Regions from separate parts of the Azospirillum sp. A23 genome, predicted to be linked through region 3. Evidence: riboswitches for the same ligand, from Rfam matches in the RefSeq annotation. Region 3 holds a riboswitch; each other region holds the start of a gene.
The links. A riboswitch is a leader RNA that binds a small molecule or an ion and turns the genes downstream of it on or off. The one in region 3 is predicted to bind thiamine pyrophosphate.
Positions count from the first base shown of each region.

Region 1 (3,443 bases), 910 kb from region 3:
AGCTCTGGAACCGGGCGTAATGCACCGGGAAACGGTCGACCATGTCGTCGGAGAAGGCGGTGCCGGGCGGCACCTCGAAGAACATCAGCGCCGACAGGGTCTGGTTGATGTTGATGCCCAGCAGCTCGCCGAAGGTGGAGAAGCCGGCGGCGGCCAGCCCGTCGAAGGCATGAACACGCGAGAGCTGGTCGGGGTTGTTCAGCCGGCGCAGGATGCAGTCGTTCAGGATGGCGCCGACCGGCCGCGGCTTGTTGCGCAGATAGGCCGAGAGGTCGTCCTCCGTCTGGCGGACGAAATCGGTCGCCTCCACCAGGCACAGCGAGTCGCCGGGATTGACGTCGCAGTAGAAGGCGACCTCCCCCTTCTCGAAATCGAAGCCGGAGATGGAGCGGACGAACAGCTCTCCCTCCATTTCGATGGCGAAGGTGTTCTTCGCCAGCTTGCCCGGCAGTTCCTGCGGCTTGCAGCGCAGGGATTTGGCGAGCGCGTCGATGAAGCCGACGACTTCGAAGCCGTCGCAGTCGATCACGCTGCGCACGATGCGGCGCATCGGGTCGGCGTCGACCACGGCGAAGCGGGTCTGGGTCGGCCGGAAATTCTGCGACTTGAAGATGCCGTAGCGGATGCCGGGCGCCATCTTCAGGAAGATCGTCACCGCCACGTTCTCCAGCACGCGCTGGCCGTCGAACAGATGGGTGTTGCGGAAGTCGAGCTTGCCGCCGGCCGAGCCGCCGATGAACAGGCAGGGGAAATGGCCGGAACGGTAGACCGCCTCCATGAACCAGCTTTCGCTGGCCGATAGCCCGTCGATGAAGGTCAGCGCCACCGTGTCGTGGCTGTCGACCGGGAAGGGGACGCGGATGCGGTCGAGCTCGCCGCGGATCGCCTCCACCCGTGCCGCCACGTCGCGGGTCGGGCGGCCGCCGCGCAGATCGTCGCAATGCAGCGGGACCGTCTGGACGCTGACCCCGGCGAACAGGCGCGGGCTGAAGGATTGCAGCACCACGCTGTCCCAGCGGTCGCCGGCCTTGCGGTAGAGCGGCTGGCCCTCGGCCGCGCACAGCTCGCCCGCGGTGGAGACCAGCACCAGCTGGGTCGCCGCCGGCAGGGCGGAGCGGACCGCCCGCGCGGTGGCGGCGAAATCGACATGCGGCGACACGAAGCCGACGACCAGCGCCGGTGCCCCGTCGGCGAAACTCAGCCCGTCCAGCGCCGCGGCGCCGATCTGCCCCGCCGGCAGGCACAGGCTGCGGATCGGCTGTTCCGCCGGTCCGTCGGCGTGCGCTGCCGGTTCGGACCTGCCGACCGGGGTGCCGGGGATGGGGGAGGTCGGGGAGTCCGAGCGGAAGAAAGACAGCATGCTGGCGAATCCTCGGTCGTCTTTGTTGTTCATTCCGCGCACCGGCGGTGCCCGTTTTCTGCTGTGAATGCCCGGGTATGGCTCATTTTGCCGACAATTTAGCTGCCGATTGGTAGCGTTTCCTGTCGGGGGGACTCCGTATCCGGCTGCGGCCTGTCGCCGCATCCATCGTCAGGTTGGGCTGTAGGCAGATGCGGCGGGCTGGAGTGGCGGGCCGGGCGGCGGTCGATTCCGCTTGTGGGGCCAGCGGAACATTGGCATAAGGCAATCCATAGGCCTGGGGTGCCGTGCGGTGGTCGCGCGGCTGAGAACACACCCATCGAACCTGTCTGGGTAATTCCAGCGAAGGGAGCCGCCGCATGATCCATGCGCCAGAACCGCATCCATATTCCGTTTCCGCGCCGGGACTCCGCCCGTCCGCCGCCCGTCCTTCCGTTGCCATCGTCGGCGCCGGCTGCATCGGCCTCGCCATCGCCTGGAGGCTGGCGTCGGCCGGCTGCCGCGTCGATGTCTTCGAGCGGGGGGAGGCCGGGCGCGGCGCCACCCATGCCGCCGGAGGCATGCTGGCCGCCTGTGTCGAAACCGAGCCGGGCGAGGAGGGGCTGCTGCCGCTGACCCGCGCGTCGCAGGCCCTGTGGCCGGACTTCGCCCGCGATCTCGAAGCGGCGGGCGGCATGGCCGTCGATCTGCGCAGCGAAGGCACGATGGTCATCGCGCTGACCGCCGACGATGCCGCGAAGGTCCGCTTCCTGCACGGTTTCCAGCGCGATCTGGGATTGCCGGTGGAGTGGCTGAGCGGGGCCGAGGTGCGGCGACGCGAACCCTTCCTGCAACCGGGTGTCGCCGGCGCCCTGTTCTGTGCCGGCGACCATCAGGTCGACAACCGCAAGGTCGCAGCCGCCTTGCGCCGCGCCGCCGAGGCTGCCGGCGCCCATCTGCATGAGCGGTGCGGCGAGGTGGCGCTGGCGGTGGAGGGCGGGCGCGCCGTGGGGGTGCGGGTTGCCGAGACGCTGCACCGGGCCGACCGGGTGGTGCTGGCCGCCGGGGCGTGGTCGGCCGGGGTGCCTGGGCTGCCACCCGCCGCCCGGCCGCCGGTACGTCCGGTGAAGGGCCAGATGGTCTGCCTGCGCATGGACCCCCGTCTGCCGCTGCTGCGCCATGTGGTGTGGACGCCCGGCACCTATCTGATCCCGCGGCTGGACGGCCGGCTGCTGATCGGCGCCACGACGGAGGAGCGCGGCTTCGACGACCGCCTGACCGCCGGCGGCCAGTTCGCCCTGCTGGACGGGGCGTGGCGGGCGCTGCCGGGCATCGCCGAGCTGCCCATCGAGGAAGCCTGGGCGGGTTTCCGTCCCGGCAGCCGCGACGATGCGCCGATCCTGGGTGAGAGCGGCATTCCCGGCCTGATCCACGCCACCGGCCACCACCGCAACGGCATCCTGCTGACCCCGGTGACCGCCGACGGCATCGCCCGTCTGGTGCTGACCGGCGAGACCGACCCGCTGCTGCGCCCCTTCGCCGCCGACCGCTTCGTCGCTGCGGGAGCCGCCGCATGAGCGCCGTTTCACGTGAAGCCATCCGCGTCAACGGCCGCGAAGAGCCGCTGTCCGCCGCCTCCGTCGCCGAGTTCCTGGCCGGGCGCGGCATCGCCGCCGGAACGCTCGGCGTCGCGGTCGCTTTGAACGGCGCTGTGGTCCCCCGCCGCCGCTGGCCGGAGACTCCGCTCCAGCCCGGCGACAGCCTGGAAATCGTCCGCCCCATCCAGGGCGGCTGACCGTCACATTTCCCTCTCCATCGCCACCGGATGCGCACATCCCGCAACATAGGAAGCGGAATTCCGGTGGTGCGAAGCGGGAGAGGGCCTTTGCAAAAGGCTTCCCCCATGTCCCCAACCGACATGTCCCAAACCGACACCCTCACCATCGCCGGGCGCAGCCTCGGCTCGCGGCTGTTCCTCGGCACCGCCGGCTATCCGAACCAGCAGGTGATGCTCGACGCGCTGGCGGCCAGCGGCAGCGAGCTGGTCACGCTGGCGATCCGCCGCATCAGCCTGGACGGCTATTCGGAAAGCCTCGTCGACGTG
Region 1 covers NZ_CP170667.1:2,235,728-2,239,170, reverse strand. Annotated here, with positions in the region: gene ABNQ40_RS27960 (methyl-accepting chemotaxis protein) at 1-1,360, opposite strand, end outside; TPP riboswitch at 1,629-1,728, shown strand; gene thiO (glycine oxidase ThiO) at 1,720-2,916, shown strand; gene thiS (sulfur carrier protein ThiS) at 2,913-3,134, shown strand; gene ABNQ40_RS27945 (thiazole synthase) at 3,258-3,443, shown strand, end outside.
Region 1: it holds a riboswitch for thiamine pyrophosphate, as region 3 does, so the genes downstream of both, thiO (glycine oxidase ThiO) here and ABNQ40_RS23610 (ABC transporter ATP-binding protein) in region 3, are expected to answer to the same signal.

Region 2 (3,443 bases), on a different replicon from region 3:
GGGAGTTGGAAGGATTACAAAAAGTCTTGCCGCAACGCAGCATTCTGGCATGCTTCTTACCCATAGAAATTTTATGGCTATGGAGCATGACCGATGCCGCTCGACATCCCGCAGACCTTCCGCCACCACGTCTTCTGCTGCGCCCAACAGCGCCCGCCCGGCCATCCGCGCGGCAGTTGCGCCGCCAAGGGTGCGCATCCGCTGTGGCAGCGGCTCGATCAGAAAATCCAGGGCAAGGGCCTGACCGATGTCGGCATGGCGATGACCGGCTGCCTCGGCTTCTGCTCCGCCGGGCCGCTGATGGTGGTGTATCCGGAAGGCATCTGGTACCGGCCGGAAACCCCGGAGGACATCGACGAGATCGTCGACTCGCATCTGGTGAACGATGCGCCGGTCGAGCGGCTGGTGATGGTATTGACGCGGTGAGGCGAGGTCGGCGCATGAGCCGACCCTTGACCTTGGCTGCGCCTAGCAGACCTGCGGTTGCGGCATTGGGACGCGGGCGCATTTGCCCATAATGTGGGCAGCCCCAGCCATTGCCGTTCCGAACCGAGTCCATGACCGACGCCGAAACCGCCGACCTGCTGCCTGCCGAGGCCGATTCGGTTCCCTATGCCGTCGGCTGCTTCCTGGGCGCGATCCTGCTGTTCGCGGCGATGGACACGCTCATCAAATTCCTGACCGCCGATTACCCGGTGCCGCAGCTGATGTTCGTGCGCTCGCTGGTCGCCTTCCTGCTGGTGGGCGGCTACACCCTGACGTGCGGCGGCGGGATCGCGGCTATGCGGACGCGGCGGCCTCTGGGGCATGTCTGGCGCGCCTTCGCCGGGCTGATCTCCATGGGATGCTTCTTCTATGCGTTCCGCGAGCTGCCGCTGGCCGACGTCTATGTGCTGAGCTTCGCCGGTCCGCTGTTCATCACCGCGCTGTCGGCGCCGCTGCTGGGCGAGCCGGTGGGCTGGCGCCGCTGGGCCGCCGTGGTGGTCGGGTTCGGCGGCGTGGTGGTGATGGCGCAGCCGTCGGCCGGGGCGCCGCTGGTGCCGGTGCTGGTCGGACTGTGCGCCGCCCTGTTCTATGCGCTGGCCGCGCTCGCCGTGCGCGGCCTGTCGCGGACCGAAACCAGCGCGTCCATCGTGCTCTACCTGCTGCTGACGACGACGGTGGTCAGCGGGGCGCTGGCGGTGCCGGTTTGGACGGCGCCCACCGCCTTCGCGCTGGGGCTGATGGCGCTGGTCGGCGCCATCGGCGCCGGGGCGCAGGTCCTGCTGACCCAGGCCTTCCGCCGCGCGCCGCCGGCGGTGGTGGCGCCCTTCGAATATACCGGCATGGTCTGGGCCAGCCTGTTCGGCTGGCTGGTGTTCGGCGATCTGCCGACGGTGCCGGTCCTGGCCGGCGCCATGGTCATCATCGGCAGCGGGCTCTACATCCTGCATCGTGAAACCATGGTGGCGCGCCGCCGGTTGGGTTCTTGACAGGACGGGGCCGGCGGCGACACTCTCGCCGCCTGTTCACGGCTGGGGTGCCTGTGCGGATGCCGGTTCGGCAACCGCATGGGCTGAGACAACACCCATCGAACCTGATCCGGGTCATGCCGGCGAAGGGAGCCGACCGGAACCCGACGGACCCGCTGAAAGCTGCTGCGAAGCGCCCCGTCTCCTCCGCGTCGCCCCAACCGCCGGCGCGTGTTGAGGAGTATCGGTCATGCGGCGCGCGCTTCCCCTCCTGATCGGCCTGCTGGCCGTATCCTCCTGCCTGTCCTCCGTCTGTCTATCGTCCGCCGCCCGTGCCGACGACACGCTGTCCTTCCCGGTGCTGGTGCCGCTGACCGGCTTCCTGTCGCTGGAGGGCACCAGCCAGCGCAACGGTGCCGTCCTGGCGCTGAAGCAGACGCCGGCCGGCGTCGCCATCGCCTCGGAGGTCGTCGACACCGGCACCTCGCCCGAGGCGGCGGTGACGGCGCTGGAGCGCGCGGCCGGCCGCGGCACGGTCGGGGCGGTCGCCGCCAGCATGCTCGGCACCCAGATGCTAGCGATGCTGCCGCTGGCGGGCGAGCTGAAGCTGCCGCTGGTCACCGTGTCGGGCACCGCCTCGATCACCGAGCAGGGCAATCCCTGGGTCTTCCGCTTCTTCCCCGGCGACGCGGTCACCAAGGCCGCCCATGCCCGTTATGTGGTGGAGGAGCTGGGCAAGCGGCAGCCGGCCGTCATCTACCAGACCACCGCCTACGGCCAGAGCGGCAAGGCCCATCTCGACGCCGCCTTCAAGGCGCTGGGCGTCACGCCCGTCTTCGAGGAGGGGGTGGACCCGGCGGCCAAGGATCTGCTGCCGGTGCTGACCAAGGCGCTCGCCGCCAAGCCGGACGTGCTGGTCCTGCACCTGCATTCCGGCCCGACCGCGCTGCTGCTGCGGCAGGCGGCGTCCAGCGGCGTGACCCTGCCCATCGTCGCCGGCTCCGCCATGCATCAGCCGAGCACCGCCGCCCTGCTGGAACCGGCGGAACTGAAGGGCGTCTGTGCCGAGACCGCGGCCTCGCCGATTTCGGGCGGCACGCCGGAGGTCAAGGCCTTCACCGACGCCTACCGCGCCGCCTTCGGCAAGGAGCCGGATGCCTTCGCGCTCGGCCAGTATGACGGCATGACCATGGTGCTGGAGGCGGTGAAGGCCGGCGCCCGGTCGCCGGACGCCATTCGCAAGGCGCTGTCCGCCGGGACGTTCCAGGGCCTCGCCATGACCTACAAGTCCGACGGCAAGGGCAACATGGCCCATTCCGCCGTCATCGTCTGCTATGACGGAACCAGCCGGGTGCCGGCGCTGGTGAAGCGGTACGACGACCCGACGCTTGCGGCGAAGTGAGCGGATGGCGGCGCTTCAACTGCTGCTCAACGGGGTGGCGTTGGGGGCAGCCTATGCCCTGGTGGCGCTGGGCTTCGTGCTGGTGCTGAACGCCACCTCGGCGGTGAATTTCGCCCAGGGCGATCTCGTCATGGCCGGCGGGCTCCTGGCTGTGGCGGCGGCGCCGCTGATCCCGCTGCCGGGCATCGTCCTGCTGCCGGTGGTTCTGTTGCTGATGGCGTCGCTGGGGCTGCTGCTGGCGCTGGCGGCCTATCTGCCGCTGCGCCGCCGGCCGCCGGTCTCGGTCTTCATCAGCACCATCGCGGTCGGCATCATCCTGCAGAATGGGGCCGCCATCCTGTTCGGGCCGGAGCCGCGCGCCGCACCGCCGCTGTTCGGCGACGACACGCTGCACATCGCCGGGCTGGCGGTGCCCGAGCAGTCGCTCGCCATCGTCGCGGTGGCGGGTCTGCTGATCGGCGCGCAGCAATGGGTGTTCGCCCGCACGCAGCTCGGCCGCCGGCTGCGCGCCACCGCGCAGGACCCGGAGATGGCGCGGGCCTGCGGCGTGCCGGTCACCGCGATGATCCTGGTGACCTTCGCCATCGGGG
Region 2 covers NZ_CP170666.1:957,472-960,914, reverse strand. Annotated here, with positions in the region: gene ABNQ40_RS13230 (ferredoxin) at 94-426, shown strand; gene ABNQ40_RS13225 (DMT family transporter) at 558-1,472, shown strand; TPP riboswitch at 1,506-1,620, shown strand; gene ABNQ40_RS13220 (ABC transporter substrate-binding protein) at 1,702-2,853, shown strand; gene ABNQ40_RS13215 (branched-chain amino acid ABC transporter permease) at 2,858-3,443, shown strand, end outside.
Region 2: it holds a riboswitch for thiamine pyrophosphate, as region 3 does, so the genes downstream of both, ABNQ40_RS13220 (ABC transporter substrate-binding protein) here and ABNQ40_RS23610 (ABC transporter ATP-binding protein) in region 3, are expected to answer to the same signal.

Region 3 (3,443 bases):
CCGGTTTTGCAGCTCCTGCGCCTCGGCATGCAGGACATAGATGCGGTTCTCGACCTGATCCAGGCCGCTGCTCTTTTCCATGATGTTCGGCAGGAAATCCTTCAGCATCATGGCGACCGGGACGGCAGCCAGCATGATGATGACGATGGCGATCAGGAACAGCGTCGTGTTCGACATCCGCCCGCCCGTCCTCCTACCGCAAATCCTGCCCGCAAATCCCGCCGAAGCCCGCATCACCCGACGCGGAAGCTGCACCGGCACAGTGGAAGAGAGAATCAACGAACAATCCGACCCCGTCAACGAATCGTCACAGGTTGGTTCGGAATTCGTCGGAATGAGTCGGTCGGCTGCGGGTCAGGACAGCGCCATCCTTCAGGACATGGCAGTCTCCGCCACCCGCTTCACCGCGTCCCGCACCGGCCCGGGACGCCGCTCGTCGCCCAGCGTGGTGAACCAATGGTCCGGCGGATTGCGGCCGGCGGCGCGGTTCCAGGTCAGGGCACGCAGCACCGCCTCCGCCTCCGCCGTCGGCCGCACGGCGGGATCGATGCCGTTCATCACCGCCCAGATCCCGGCCCAGCAACGCCCAACCGACCAGGGGTTATAGCCGCCGCCTCCGACCACCAGCACCCGCGGCGCCAGCGGAAGCAGCGCCGCCACGGCATCCCACAGCGCGCGGTTGGACAGCTCCAGCCGGCTCAACGGATCCTCGGCCAAGGCATCGGCGCCGGTCTGGATCACCATCGCCTGCGGACGAAAGGCACGGGCCAGCGGCAGGACCGCCGCCTCCATCACATGCTCCATCTCGCTGTCGTTGAAGCCCGGCGGGACCGGCAGGTTGCGGGCCATGCCGCCGGCGCGGTCCTCCGCCTTGCCGGTGTAGGGCCAACGCCCATCCTCATGGATGGACAGGGTCAGTACCCGGTCGTCGTCGGCGAAGGCCTCCTCCACCCCATCGCCATGATGGGCGTCGAGATCGACATAGAGGACCCGCTCCAGCCCATGGTCGATCAGTTCCAGAATGCCGAGAACCGGCGCGTTGAAATAGCAGAAGCCGCTGGCCCGGTCGCGCCGCGCATGATGCGTCCCGGCCGCTGGCGCATAGACCAGACCGGCGGGCCGGTCGCCGAGAATCCTGGCCGCCTGCAACGCCGATCCGCTGCTGTGGGCCGGCCGCCGGTACATTTCGGCGAAGACGGGATTTTCCAGCTTGCCCAAATTGTGGCGGGTGGCGGTCGCCTCGTCGACCCGTTGCTCGGCCTCCGCCCGCTTCAGCGCGGCGATGTAGTCGGATGTGTGGAAGCGCGCCAGTTCGCGTTCGCTCGCGACATGGGTGTCGAGATAGACCTCGTCCGGCAGCCAGCCCATGGCGCGGCTGAGGTCGATGGCGGTCGACACGCGTGGAATCGCCAGCGGATGCTTCGGTCCATAGGTGGAGCCGCGGTAGATTTCCCCGCCGATGAACAGCGGTGTGCGGAAGGGCGTGGTCAGGACGGGCACTCCTCGATGCCCGTCAGAAACTAGGCGCCGCGGCGGTGCGGTCAAGCCGCCCGCTTCCGCATGCCGGAAGCGGCATCCGGCAATGCTTGCGGTCACGGATCGTCCGCGCCTATAGTCGCCGCCTTCACTGGGGGGAGCCGATGGGCGGCTGAGAGGTCCTGTTGCGGGACGACCCCTGGAACCTGATCCGGTTCATGCCGGCGTAGGGATCAGTGATGCGGGACCGCACCCTCTCCATCTCCGCCACTCCACGATGCATGCCCGCGTGCCTGCGATGACGCCGCTTTCGGTGACCATCTCGCGTGCGCGGCTGACCTATGGCGGCACGCTGCTGTTCTCCGACCTGACGCTGGAACTGCCGGCCGGGCGGACCACCTGCCTGCTGGGGCCGAGCGGCGTCGGCAAGACCACGCTCCTGCGCATCCTCGCCGGTTTGGCCGAGCCGGAGCCGCCGACCGAGGTGGTCACCGGCGACCGGCAGCCGCTGGCCGGCCGGATCGCCTACATGGCGCAGCAGGACCTGCTGCTGCCCTGGCTGACCGTCCTCGACAATGTCCTGCTCGGCGACCGGCTGCGCCACCGCCGTCCCGATCCGGCGCGGGTGGAGCAGGCCCGCGCGCTGCTGGACCGCGTCGGCTTGGCGGGGCGCGAGCGCGACCGTCCCGCCGCTCTGTCCGGCGGACAGAAGCAGCGCGTGGCGCTGGCCCGCACCCTGATGGAGGACAAGCCGCTGGTCCTGATGGACGAGCCCTTCTCCGCGCTCGACGCCATCACCCGGCTGCGCTTGCAGAAGACGGCGGCGGAGACGCTGGCCGGCCGCACCGTCCTGATGGTCACCCACGACCCGCTGGAGGCGCTGCGCATCGGCGACCGACTGCATGTGATGACCGGCCGGCCGGCCGTCATGGGACCGGCGCTGGAGCCCTCCGGCCCGGTGCCGCGCCGGGTCGACGATCCGGACCTGCTGGCGCATCAGGCCGAACTGTTGCGGAGGCTGGCGGAATGAAGGCGCTGCTGCGCGGCGCGATCACCCTGCTGGTGCTGGTCGCCGGCTGGCAGGCGCTGGTATGGGCCACCGGGCTGCCGCGCTACCTGCTGCCCGGTCCGCTGGCGGTGGCGGACGCCATGCAGCGGCAGGCCCCACTGCTGTTGGCCCATGGCCTGACCACGCTGGCCGAAATCCTGATCGGGCTGGTGGCCGGCGTGGCGCTGGGCGGGGTCAGCGCTTTGCTGCTCGCGCGGTTCCGCACGGCGCGGCGCTGGCTGATGCCGCTGCTTCTGGTCAGTCAGGCCATCCCCGTCTTCGCACTGGCGCCGCTGCTGGTGCTGTGGCTCGGCTATGGCATGGCGTCCAAGATCGCCATGGCGGTGCTGGTCATCTATTTCCCGGTGACGACCGCGCTGTTCGACGGGCTGCGGCGCACCGATCCCGGCTGGCTCGACCTTGCCCGCACCATGGGCGCCTCGCCCGCCGCGATCCTGTGGAGCATCCGCCTGCCGGCCGCCCTGCCCGCCTTCTGGTCCGGCGTGCGCGTGGCCGCCGCGGTGGCGCCCATCGGGGCGGTGATCGGCGAATGGGTGGGGTCGTCTTCCGGCCTTGGCTACCTGATGCTGCACGCCAATGCCCGCATGCAGATCGACCTTCTGTTCGCCGCCGTGCTTGTGCTGGGGCTGTTCGCGGTGACGCTGTACGCCGCCGTCGATGCGCTGGCCCGCCGCGCCCTGCCCTGGCAACCCGATACCCAACCTGCCGAAGACGCCAACCCTTGAAGGGGGAGAGACACCCGATGAAGCATCTTTTCACCGCCGGCCTGATCGCCGCCGGCCTGATGACCTCGCTTCCCGCGCTGGCCCAGGACAAGCTGTCCGTGATGCTGGACTGGTTCATCAACCCCGACCACGCCCCGCTGGTGGTGGCGCAGGAGAAGGGCTTCTTCAAGGAT
Region 3 covers NZ_CP170667.1:1,329,940-1,333,382, forward strand. Annotated here, with positions in the region: gene ABNQ40_RS23600 (hypothetical protein) at 1-177, opposite strand, end outside; gene ABNQ40_RS23605 (acetoin utilization protein AcuC) at 373-1,500, opposite strand; TPP riboswitch at 1,621-1,727, shown strand; gene ABNQ40_RS23610 (ABC transporter ATP-binding protein) at 1,775-2,506, shown strand; gene ABNQ40_RS23615 (ABC transporter permease) at 2,503-3,270, shown strand; gene ABNQ40_RS23620 (ABC transporter substrate-binding protein) at 3,288-3,443, shown strand, end outside.

Region 4 (3,443 bases), 830 kb from region 3:
TGCGCAAGGAGTTGCTCCGCCAGATGAAGGCCATCCGGGAGAGGATGGACCCGAAGCTGGTGGAGCGTGCCAGACTGGCCGCGCTGGGCAAGGTCCCCTATGACAGCGATGCGGCGAAGGAGGCGGTCGGCCATTTCCTCGACGCCAAGCGGGACGGCGGCGCCTTCCGCCGCAAGCTGGAGCAGGCGCTGAAGGATGAGGGCGCGTCGCTCGACCTCGATGGGGAAAAGGCTTCGCCCCCGGTGAAGCCGCGGCGCGGTGGCCGGGTGACCTAGGCCGGGTGCCCGAACCGCGCCCACGCAAGGAGCACAGCCTTGCTGCATGTTTTCGTCAATGACGGCGGTCTGCTGCGCTGGGACAGGGAGGCCGCGGACGAGTCGGTCCCGTTCCCTGAGTCCGCCGTGTGGCTGGACCTGATCAACCCGACGCCCGACGAACTGGCGCGGGCGGAGGCGCTGATCGGCACCGGCCTGCCCACCCGCGAGCAGATGGCGGAGATCGAGGAGTCGAGCCGTCTGCGTGTTGCCGGTGGTGCGCTGACCATGACCGTCACCGCCCTGGTCTGGGCCGACACCGACGAGCCGCGCATCGCCACCGTCAGCTTCGTGCTGGCCGGCCGGCGGCTGGTGACCATCCACGACATCGATCCGCAGGCGCTGCTGGCCTTCCGCCGCCGCGCCACCCATGGGCAGGTCTCCGCATCCCGCGGCGAACTGGTGCTGGCCGCACTGGTGGACGGGATGATCGACCGCACGTCGGTCGTGCTGCGGCGGACCGGGGTGGAGATGGATGCACTGAACCGCCGCTATTTCCGCGGGCGCAAGCTGCGCTCCCGCGGCGAGACGCTGGACGACGCGCAGACGCTGAAGCGCATCGGCCATGCCGGCCACCTGATCGGCAAGGCGCGGATCAGTCTGGCCAGCCTTACCCGCATGACCGACTTCCTGGCGCGCGGCGATGGCTGGAACGCCGGCAAGGCGACTCGGCGCTGGGCCAAGACCACGCTGCAGGATCTGCGCGGGCTGGACCAGTATGCCCGCTTCCTCTCCGGCAAGGTCGCCCTGGCGCTCGACACCGCGCTGGGCCAGATCAATGTCGAGCAGAACGAGATCGTCAAGATCGTGTCGGTTCTGACCGTTCTGCTCTATCCGCCGACCCTGGTCGCCAGCATCGGCGGCATGAATTTCACCGACATGCCCGGCAGCCAGTCGCCCTTCGGCTATGCCAGCGCCTTGGGGCTGATGCTGCTGTCGGCCCTGCTGCCGATGGTCTATGTGCGGTCGAAGCGCTGGATGTAGCGCATTTCCACAATATGGCAGGCGGATCGTCCGCAGCGCTTTCCTTTTGACACGACCGTCCGTCGGCGGCAGGATGGGCCACATTCCAGGGGGGTCCCGACAGGGGGCTGAGATACCAACGGCCGGACGGCGCACTGCGCAAGCCGGCAGCGTGGTGACCCTTCGAACCTGATCCGGGTCATACCGGCGAAGGGAGGGACCTCGTGACGGGCCGAATCTCGCCCCGTCCGGCCGTATCGGCCCCGCCATGCCGGGGAACCATTCCGAAACGGCCCGCACGAAGATACCGCACCTCCGTCCGCAGTCCCGGGTTTGTCCGCCCAACTCCGACGGAGAAACCCAATGCCTAAGGACTTCAACGAGAACGCCATCCGCATTTCGACCGGCCCGCTGCCGTCGTCGCGGAAAATCCATGTGCCCGGCATGCGCTTTCCCGATCTGCGCGTCGCCCTGCGCGAGATCGCGCTGTCGGGCGGCGAGCCGCCGCTGACCGTCTATGATGCCTCCGGTCCCTACACCGACGAGTCGGTCGCCATCGACGTGCGGGCCGGCCTGTCCAAGCACCGCCGCGACTGGATCCTGGCGCGCGGCGATGTCGAGACCGCCGACAACGGCGTGCTGCGCGCCAAGGACGGCGTGGCGGTGACGCAGATGGCCTACGCCCGCGCCGGCATCGTCACCGCGGAGATGGAATACATCGCCGTCCGCGAAAATCTGGGCCGCGCCGCGGCGCTTGAAGCCGCCCGAGATGGCGAGGATTTCGGCGCCGAGATCCCCGACTTCATCACACCGGAGTTCGTCCGTGACGAGGTGGCGCGTGGGCGGGCGATCATCCCGTCCAACGTCAACCACCCCGAGTCGGAGCCGATGATCATCGGCCGAAACTTCCTGACCAAGATCAACGCCAACATTGGCAACTCCGCCGTGACCTCCTCCATCGAGGAGGAAGTGGAGAAGATGGTCTGGTCGATCCGCTGGGGCGCCGACACCGTGATGGATTTGTCCACCGGCGCCGACATCCACCAGACCCGCGAATGGATCCTGCGCAACTCCCCGGTTCCGATCGGCACCGTGCCGATCTATCAGGCGCTGGAGAAGGTCAAGGGCAAGGCCGAAGACCTGACCTGGGAGCTGTTCCGCGACACGCTGATCGAGCAGGCGGAGCAGGGCGTCGATTACTTCACCATCCATGCCGGCCTGCGGCTGGCCCACATCCCGCTGACCGCCAAGCGGGTGACCGGCATCGTCTCGCGCGGTGGCTCGATCATCGCCAAATGGTGCCTGGCGCATCACCGCGAGAATTTCCTCTACGACCATTTCGCCGACATCGTCGAGATCTGCCGGACCTATGACGTGGCGCTGTCGATGGGCGACGGCTTGCGGCCGGGCAGCCAGGCCGACGCCAACGACGCCGCCCAGTTCGCCGAGCTGGAGACCCTGGGCGAACTGACCAGGATCGCCTGGGCGCGCGACGTGCAGGTGATGATCGAAGGACCGGGCCATGTGCCCATGCACAAGATCAAGCACAATGTCGAGAAGCAGCTGGCGCTGTGCGGCGAGGCGCCCTTCTACACGCTGGGGCCGTTGGTGACCGACATCGCGCCGGGCTACGACCACATCACCAGTGCCATCGGTGCGGCGATGATCGGCTGGTTCGGCACGGCGATGCTCTGCTACGTCACGCCGAAGGAGCATCTCGGTCTGCCCGACCGCGACGACGTGAAGGCCGGCGTCATCGCCTACAAGATCGCCGCCCATGCCGCCGACCTCGCCAAGGGCCACCCGGCGGCGCGGTTGCGCGACGACGCCATGTCGCGCGCCCGCTTCTCCTTCCGCTGGCGAGACCAGTTCGCCCTGTCGCTCGATCCCGACACGGCGATGGCCTACCACGACGAGACCCTGCCGGCGGAAGGCGCCAAGACCGCGCATTTCTGTTCGATGTGCGGGCCGAAATTCTGCTCGATGAAGATCACGCAGGAAATCCGCGACGCCGCGGAATCCGGCATGGCCGAGATGTCGGAGAAGTTCCGCCAGTCGGGCGGGGAGATTTACCAGCCGGCAGCGGAGTGAGGTCTGGCGGAGTGAAGTCTGGCAGGGGGGCGGGTCGCCGCCCCCTCCGTCAGTCCGCGTACCGGATCTCCAGCA
Region 4 covers NZ_CP170667.1:2,158,744-2,162,186, reverse strand. Annotated here, with positions in the region: gene ABNQ40_RS27585 (hypothetical protein) at 1-275, shown strand, start outside; gene ABNQ40_RS27580 (magnesium transporter CorA family protein) at 315-1,298, shown strand; TPP riboswitch at 1,376-1,510, shown strand; gene thiC (phosphomethylpyrimidine synthase ThiC) at 1,641-3,368, shown strand; gene greB (transcription elongation factor GreB) at 3,418-3,443, opposite strand, start outside.
Region 4: it holds a riboswitch for thiamine pyrophosphate, as region 3 does, so the genes downstream of both, thiC (phosphomethylpyrimidine synthase ThiC) here and ABNQ40_RS23610 (ABC transporter ATP-binding protein) in region 3, are expected to answer to the same signal.